One region of the Neobacillus sp. NPDC093182 genome, then DNA from elsewhere that is predicted to be linked to it. Evidence: riboswitches for the same ligand, from Rfam matches in the RefSeq annotation. Region 1 holds a riboswitch; the other holds the start of a gene.
The links. Region 1 has a riboswitch for glycine ahead of glyA (serine hydroxymethyltransferase). Riboswitches for the same ligand answer to the same signal wherever they lie in the genome.
Positions count from the first base shown of each region.

Region 2: linked by a shared signal. The riboswitch ahead of ACIQAA_RS12425 (amino acid permease) and the one ahead of glyA (serine hydroxymethyltransferase) in region 1 are both predicted to bind glycine.

Region 1 is NZ_JBIVOI010000007.1:105,316-109,519, reverse strand. It holds glycine riboswitch at 1-74, shown strand, start outside; glycine riboswitch at 77-135, shown strand; gene ACIQAA_RS14265 (amino acid permease) at 385-1,773, shown strand; glycine riboswitch at 1,869-1,971, shown strand; gene glyA (serine hydroxymethyltransferase) at 2,167-3,417, shown strand; gene ACIQAA_RS14255 (serine dehydratase beta chain) at 3,433-3,945, shown strand; gene sdaAA (L-serine ammonia-lyase, iron-sulfur-dependent, subunit alpha) at 3,945-4,204, shown strand, end outside.
Region 2 is NZ_JBIVOI010000006.1:20,123-24,326, forward strand. It holds gene ACIQAA_RS12420 (GH1 family beta-glucosidase) at 46-1,389, shown strand; glycine riboswitch at 1,535-1,616, shown strand; gene ACIQAA_RS12425 (amino acid permease) at 1,773-3,137, shown strand; gene ACIQAA_RS12430 (LutC/YkgG family protein) at 3,204-3,920, opposite strand; gene ACIQAA_RS12435 (LutB/LldF family L-lactate oxidation iron-sulfur protein) at 3,917-4,204, opposite strand, start outside.

The DNA.
Region 1 (4,204 bases):
GCATTGTTTAGCACCGAAGGAGCAAGTCCCAAAATTGGGCTCAATCTCTCAGGTAAAAGGACCACAATAGGACGCGTCTCTGGAGAGCGCCATGTGCCACCAAAGGAGTTAAACTCTCAGGTAAAAGGACAGAGAAAAATAGGGATACGCCTATTTTTCTCTGTCCTTTTTTTGTGGAGAAAAATAGAGAAAAACAGAAAAAGGAGGGTGTTAAACGCAAAACGAATAGTTGGGGAGTCCATATTTTTCGGTTTCCAATAAGGTTGATCAGGTAAAGTATTTACTTTAAAAAATGTAAGCGCTTATTTCTGCCGATTTGACTAAGTAAATTAAACTTTTATAGGGATATTACCTATCCTGGAAAAGAAGAAAGAGGGGATTCATTTGCAGGAACAAAAATTGTCGCGGGGTTTAAAAAACAGGCACGTTCAACTTATCGCTATTGGCGGGGCTATTGGAACAGGATTATTTCTAGGAGCAGGAAAATCGATTCATTTAACAGGTCCATCGATTTTATTTGCGTACTTGATTACAGGTACCATTTGCTTTTTAATCATGCGTGCACTCGGAGAACTGCTTCTATCCAACTTGAAATATCATTCTTTTGTTGATTTTGTTAGAGACTATTTAGGTAATATGGCAGCATTTATTACGGGATGGACCTACTGGTTTTGCTGGATTTCCATCGCAATGGCCGATTTAACAGCCGTTGGTCTCTATACACAGTTTTGGTTTCCGGACGTACCACAGTGGATGCCAGGATTAATTGCACTTGTCGTTCTGCTCTTTATGAACTTAGCAACCGTAAAGCTATTTGGCGAAATGGAATTCTGGTTCGCCTTAATCAAAGTCATTGCGATTCTTGCACTAATTGTGGTTGGGATATTCATGATCGTTAAAGGCTTTTCCACAAATTCAGGCACATCTAGTTTCACGAATTTATGGAGCCACGGCGGCATGTTCCCGAATGGCATTAATGGTTTTATTTTGTCATTCCAAATGGTAGTGTTTGCGTTTGTTGGGATTGAACTTGTTGGCCTTACAGCAGGTGAAACAGAAGACCCAGAGAAAGTAATCCCAAAAGCAATAAATAATATCCCTATACGAGTTTTGATTTTCTACATTGGTGCCCTCATAGTCATCATGAGTATTTATCCGTGGAATGCGATTGATCCAGCGAAAAGCCCATTTGTCCAAGTCTTTGTGGCAGTTGGCATAGCAGCAGCGGCTGGTATTGTCAATTTTGTTGTCCTAACCTCAGCAGCATCGGCTTGTAACAGCGCCATCTTCAGTACAAGCAGGATGGTATACGCGCTTGCCAAAGACAAAAATGCACCTGTACCATTAGCGAAACTGGATTCCCGTAAAGTACCTTCCAATGCATTGTTCTTCTCCACTATAGTCATTCTAATTGCCGTTATATTGAACTATGTGATGCCAGAAGGAGTTTTTACGCTGATTACAAGTATTTCTACTGTATGTTTCCTCTTTATTTGGGGAATTACGGTCATCAGTCATTTAAAATACAGAAAAACCAGACCAGATTTAGCGAAAGTGAACAAATTTAAATTACCGCTCTATCCATTTTCCAATTACTTAATCCTTGCTTTCTTAGCGTTTGTGCTAGTTGTACTTGGGCTTGCGGAAGACACTCGTATCGCCTTATTTGTAACACCTGTTTGGTTCATCATGCTGATAGCGATTTATAAGATGATGATCAAGAAGACAGATGATGTGGAGCAGGAGAATCAACAAGAAGTAGTAGGAAATTAGGCGGATTTTTTAAAATAAAAATGTTTCCGCTTACAAAAAGCTTGACTTGTATAAGTGTTACTATTATTCTGAAAATAATAAAAATGAATAAGCGGAAGATGGTTGTGGGAGAGTGCAAATTTACACGCCACCGAAGGAGCAAGTTCCAAAAAGACCCTTGGAACAAATCTCTCAGGTAGATGGAACCACAATTGGACGCAGCTCTGGAGAGCGCATATACGTTATATGCCACCAAAGGGGAAGGTTCTTAATCGGACTTAAACTCTCAGGTAAAAGGACAGAGAAGGGTAGAAGAAAGCCTAGTGCTACCCTTTTCTGTCCTTTTTTGCGTGCAAAAAAAAGGTTCTAATCACAGAAGAGGTAGCCAATACAACAATCAAGGGGGAAACGGGAATGAGTTTACAACAAAATGATTCCACTATCTTTGAAGCAATTCAGAAAGAGCAGCAGCGTCAGCATCAAACGTTGGAACTGATTGCCTCTGAAAATTTCGTAAGTCAAGATGTTTTAGAAGCAATGGGAAGTGTGTTGACGAATAAATATGCGGAGGGCTATCCAGGGAAGCGTTACTATGGTGGATGTGAATTTGTCGATGTGGCAGAACAAGTTGCCATTAACCGCCTAACTCAGTTGTTTGGTGCTAAATATGCCAATGTTCAGCCTCACTCAGGTGCGCAGGCAAACTTCGCTGTATTTTTCGCTCTCCTTCAACCTGGTGATAAAGTGATGGGGATGAACCTCTCACATGGCGGACACTTAACGCACGGAAGTCCTGTTAGTGTTTCAGGAAAATGGTTTGAGGTAGTGTCCTATGGTGTCAGAGAAGATACTCAATTGATTGATTACGATGAACTGGAAACGATCGCGAAAAAAGAAAAACCTAAATTGATTATTGCCGGAACAAGCGCTTACCCTAGAACGATTGATTTTGCACGGTTTAGACAAATTGCAGATCAAGTTGGCGCAAAATTAATGGTGGATATGGCGCATATTGCAGGACTAGTTGCAGCGGGTCTTCATCCATCACCGGTTCCTTATGCGGATGTTGTAACGAGTACTACGCATAAGACGCTCCGAGGACCGCGCGGCGGCATTATTTTAACAAATGATGAAGAAATGATAAAAGCCATTAATAAATCGGTGTTCCCAGGAATTCAAGGCGGACCGCTGATGCATATTATTGCGGCTAAGGCCGTTGCATTCAATGAAGCATTGCAGCTAAGCTTTAAGGACTATGCGAAACAAATCATTGTAAATGCAGCAACATTAGGAGAAACATTAAAAAAGCAAGGCGCAGCGCTTGTTTCTGGTGGAACCGATAATCATATTGTCCTATTAGATTTACGTCCGTGGAATTTAACTGGAAAAGAAGCAGAAAAGTTATTAGAAGAAGCCGGCATTACGGTTAATAAAAATACGATTCCATATGATCCAGAAAAGCCATTTGTAACGAGTGGTATCCGCATGGGAACTGCGGCTTTAACGACGCGTGGTATGAAGCAGGATGAAATGGTGAAAATCGGGGAAGTCATCGCAGCTGTTCTGAAGAGCAAAGGCGACAAAGTCGTTCTTGAGAAAGCAAAAGAAACAACCAAAGCCATTTGTAGTGCCTATCCGTTATTTCAACAGGCAATCACAGTATAAGAAGGGAGCATGAGGATGGAATTTCAGAGTTGTTTTGACATTATTGGCCCTATTATGGTCGGACCGTCGAGTTCACATACAGCCGGTGTCGTATCGATTGGGAAATTTATTTATGAACTTGTAGGAGATTATCCGCAAGAGGTCAATATTGTATTTTATGATTCCTTTGCTGAAACCTACCAAGGACATGGAACAGATAAAGCACTTCTTGGCGGATTGCTTGGGATGGACACCGACGATACAAGGATAAAACATTCATTGGAGTGGGCAAAAGAGGCTGGGATGCAGTACCATTTCGAATTTGAAGATAGCTGTGAGTACTATGATCACCCGAATACAACTTTGGTAACAGTGAAACACGATGATCGTCTTATAAAGGTTGGTGGTGCGTCACTTGGTGGCGGCTTATCCAAAATCTTTATGATTAACGAGATGATGGTAGATATTCGTTTAAGTGCAGGCGATGACTTTACGGTCCTTGCCCGTTCTTACCAACCAAGAGGGAAAGTACTGATGGAGGCAATATGATGAAGATACAGTCCATGAAAGAGCTGATTGAGGTTTGTGAAAGAGAACAAAAAACCATTGGTGAAATCATGCTAATGATGGAAACAGAAAAATCAGGAAGAGACAAAGAGACCATTATTAGCATGATGGAAGAGCGCTTGCTCAAAATGAAAGAAGCCGTTGATAGCGGTATAAAAGATGCCTCAGCCGCACCAAGTGGAATTTCTGGCGGGGATGCCGTGAAAATGTATGATTACGTACAGCAAGGGAAATCTCTGTC
Region 2 (4,204 bases), on a different contig from region 1:
TTGAGATTTTCAAATTACAAAAATAGATTGATAGAGGGACTTAATATGACAATTATTCAATTTCCAAAGGACATGAAGTGGGGAACCGCTACTGCTTCTTATCAGATCGAAGGGGCAGCCTTTGAAGATGGCCGTGGACTCTCAATTTGGGATACCTTTTCCCATACACCTGGAAAGGTGGTAAATGGAGATAACGGAGACGTTGCCTGTGATTCGTACCATAGATATGAGGAAGACATTAAAATGATGAAGGAGCTGGGGATTGATACCTATCGATTTTCAGTTTCCTGGCCCCGTATTTTTCCGAATGGTACAGGTGATATCAACCGTAAGGGATTAGAATTCTATCATAAATTTGTTGATAAATTAATAGAAAATGGAATTGAACCAATGTGTACACTCTATCATTGGGATCTTCCACAAGCTTTACAAGACAAAGGCGGCTGGGCAAACCGTGATAGTGTTGAAGCTTTTGTGGAATATTCAGAGACGATGTTTAAGGAATTTAATGGGAAAATAAAAAAATGGATTACGCTAAATGAACCATTATGTATTTCATATATTGCTAATTATGCAGGTGCCCATGCGCCTGGAAATACAGACTTACAACTAGCGACCGATATTTCTCATCATCTATTGGTGGCCCATGGCCGGACTGTTCAAAAATTTAGAGAGCTTGGCATAAATGGTGAAATTGGCTATGCTCCAAATACAACATGGTTCGAACCATTTAGCAATAGGCCAGAAGATGTTGAGGCATGTTACAGAGAGATTGATCATCAAGTTAGATGGTTTATGGATCCTGTGTTTAAAGGGGAATATCCTCAGCATTTAGTGGACTGGTTTAAGGAGAAAGGTGTGGAGCTTTCTATAGAGGAAGACGATATGGAAATCATCCAACAGCCAATTGATTTTTTAGGAATTAATTATTATGCAGGTCAAATTGGACGATATAAGGAGAATACTGGGCTATTTAATTGTGAAACGGTAGAAATGGGATATGAACGTACCGATATAGGGTGGCCAGTTTATCCGGAAGGATTTTATAAAGTATTAACATATGTGACAGAAAGATATGGAAATGTACCCATTTATATTACTGAAAATGGGGCATGCTACAATGATGAGCCTGTCTTCGGCACTATAAAAGACAACAGGAGAATTAAATACCTTCAGCAGCATTTAACAGCCTTAAGCAGAGCTATAGAATCAGGAGTGAATATTAAAGGTTACTTCTTGTGGTCTATGTTGGATAATTTTGAATGGGCAGAAGGGTATAGTAAGAGGTTTGGAATTGTCCATGTTGATTTTAATACCTTAATACGTTGGAAAAAAGACAGTTATTATTGGTATAAAAAAGTGGTGGATAATAATTGGTTTGAGTATTAGGTTAATCATTTGAAAAAACAGAGTGTTATTTGTTGTTGTTGACAAAGTATTTAATTACTATTAAACTTATAAAATATTGAAAATACTATCGCAATAAAAAATTTAATAATTAGCAGCTATGAATGCTATGGATCAAACTATAGCAGGAGCAGCTTCTGGAGAGACCGCTAGAATTTTAGCGGCGCCGAAGGGTTCACAATCTCAGGCAAAAGGACAGAAGAGTACTGAATATTTATTTGTTATGCTGATATTCATTAGCATGACAACTATTATTTGTTATTCTTAGACCTAAGAGATTGGAGAACATCCAATCTCTTTTTTTTATTGGGTAAATCTATTGCTCATCGTTTCACATTAAAAGTAGTTTTAGGGAGGAATTTGTTTTGGCACAGCAAGAATTAAAGAGGGATTTAAAAAATCGGCATGTTCAATTAATTGCCATTGGCGGAACCATTGGCACTGGGTTATTTTTAGGGTCAGGTAAAGCGATACAACTGGCAGGTCCATCCATCATCTTTGCATATTTAATCGTGGGTATCGCCGTTTTTTTCGTTATGAGGGCGCTAGGGGAACTCCTGTTGTCTAAAGCAGGTTACCAATCGTTTACCGATATTGCAGAAGATTATCTTGGACCTCGGGCAGCATTTATAACAGGATGGACATATTGGTTTTGTTGGATTATGGTTGCTATGGCTGATGTTATTGCAGTTGGAGTCTATATACAATATTGGTTTGACATTCCGCAATGGGTACCTGCTATCATCTCATTAATCATTTTATTAGGACTTAATCTATTAACGGTAAAGCTTTTTGGTGAATTGGAGTTTTGGTTTGCTTTAATAAAAGTAATTACTATTCTCGTATTAATTGGTATTGGGGTTATATTGCTTGTGATGGGATTCAAGACCGATGCTGGAACGGTAACAATTCAAAATCTTTGGGAACATGGAGGACTGTTTCCGAACGGAATTTCAGGTTTCTTACTATCATTCCAAATGGTTGTATTTGCATATGTGGGAGTTGAGCTAGTGGGTGTATCGGCAGCGGAAACCTCCAATCCAGAAAAGAATATCCCATCGGCTATTAATAAAATTCCTGCAAGAATTCTTTTTTTCTACGTAGGTGCATTGATTATCCTACTATGTGTGAATCCCTGGACCCAGCTAAATGCAGCAGAAAGCCCATTTGTAAAAACATTTAGTTTGGTCGGAGTTCCTATTGCCGCAGGAATTATTAATTTTGTTGTATTAACTTCAGCCGCTTCTGCCTGCAACAGCGGTTTGTTTTCAACAAGCCGGATCCTTTTCAATTTAAGCAAAAATAATCAGGCTCCATCTAATTTTGCAAAACTGAATAGAAATTATGTACCAAGTAACGCATTATGGACATCCACGCTTGTGGTATCGGTCGGTGCGCTTTTGAGTAAACTTATTCCGGCACAAGCTTTTGGAATCGTGACAACCATTAGTGCCATTTGTTTTATTTGGGTTTGGGGTGTTATATTAATTTGTCATATAAAGTATAAGAAAACACGCCCGCAATTACATGCTAAATCAACATTTAAAGCACCATTCACACCATTTATTAATTATGCGGTCCTAACGTTGTTTGCTATGATTCTTATCATTATGCTGGCTGCCGAAGAAACACGTCCTTCCTTATTGTTGACACCTCTATGGTTTATACTATTATTTATTTTGTATTCCAATAGAGGAAAAAAGGAAAAAGATATCAAACTATCAGCATAAATGTTTTAGAAAAACAGAAAACCACCCTGCGCCGTTAGAGCAGGGTGGTTCTCCTATCCTGTCACCTTAAATATCATCTACAATGATATAGGTTGCTTTAATGGGTCCATGAACGCCAACAACTAGGATCATTTCGATGTCTGCTGAGTTGCTGGGTCCTGTGATGAAGTTAATGCAGGAGGCGATTTGTTCGCCGTTTTTTACTTTTTCATTTATGATACGGGCCGCTTGTGTCATGCGGGGAACGATGCTGCTTTTCGGGATTATTATGATGGAAGTCGCAGGTAAAAAGCTGACTGTTCTCCCTTTATCCTTGCTGCTAAAGAGAACGGCTGTGCCTGATTCCGCCAATGTTACATCACTGATCGTAATTCCGATATTTGCAGCCTCGGCCTTTGCGATATTTTCTTCGCCTTTTGTATGATCCCAAATATGAAGATCAATTCCCTCTTGAGGCCATTCTTCCTTCATTAATTTTTCGAGGCCAAATTGTGAAAAGCGTTCATCTTTCCAGGTGACAATTGGGCCGCCGCCATTGTGGTTTACCACTTCTTTTAATGAGTCAGATAGATTAGCACTTGAGGTCATGACAAAATTCGTATGGATATTTTTACATTGTTCCCGTAATACGTCCACAAGCTCATCTTGTGAGCTGCCTTTTAGAACTTCATCTTGGGGATGAAAATTCCAGATGGGTCTTTCTATTTCCATTTTTTGTTTACGGCCTAGCCGGCTGGCTATTTTTCCTAAAAATGCATCGCGATTCTGTATGGTACCTATCATGAATGATTTCCACCTTTCGGACGATTTTTAAACCAATCACGGAATCTTTCTTTATTTGGTGCAGGGAAATCCCTTGATTCTGTCCATGCTTTTAAAGGGCCCGGACCTTTTGAGATTTTTTCATCCTGCGTAAATGGCGACATTACCGGCGCTGCCAGTTTTGAACCAAATTTATAAAGAGCAGGGGAGGATGCACCAAAACCGAATGCCTTCATCAAAAGCTTTTCAGAGATCGGAGCTCGTCCTTCTTTTTCCACGATGACTTGGCGATGTTTATGAAGAAG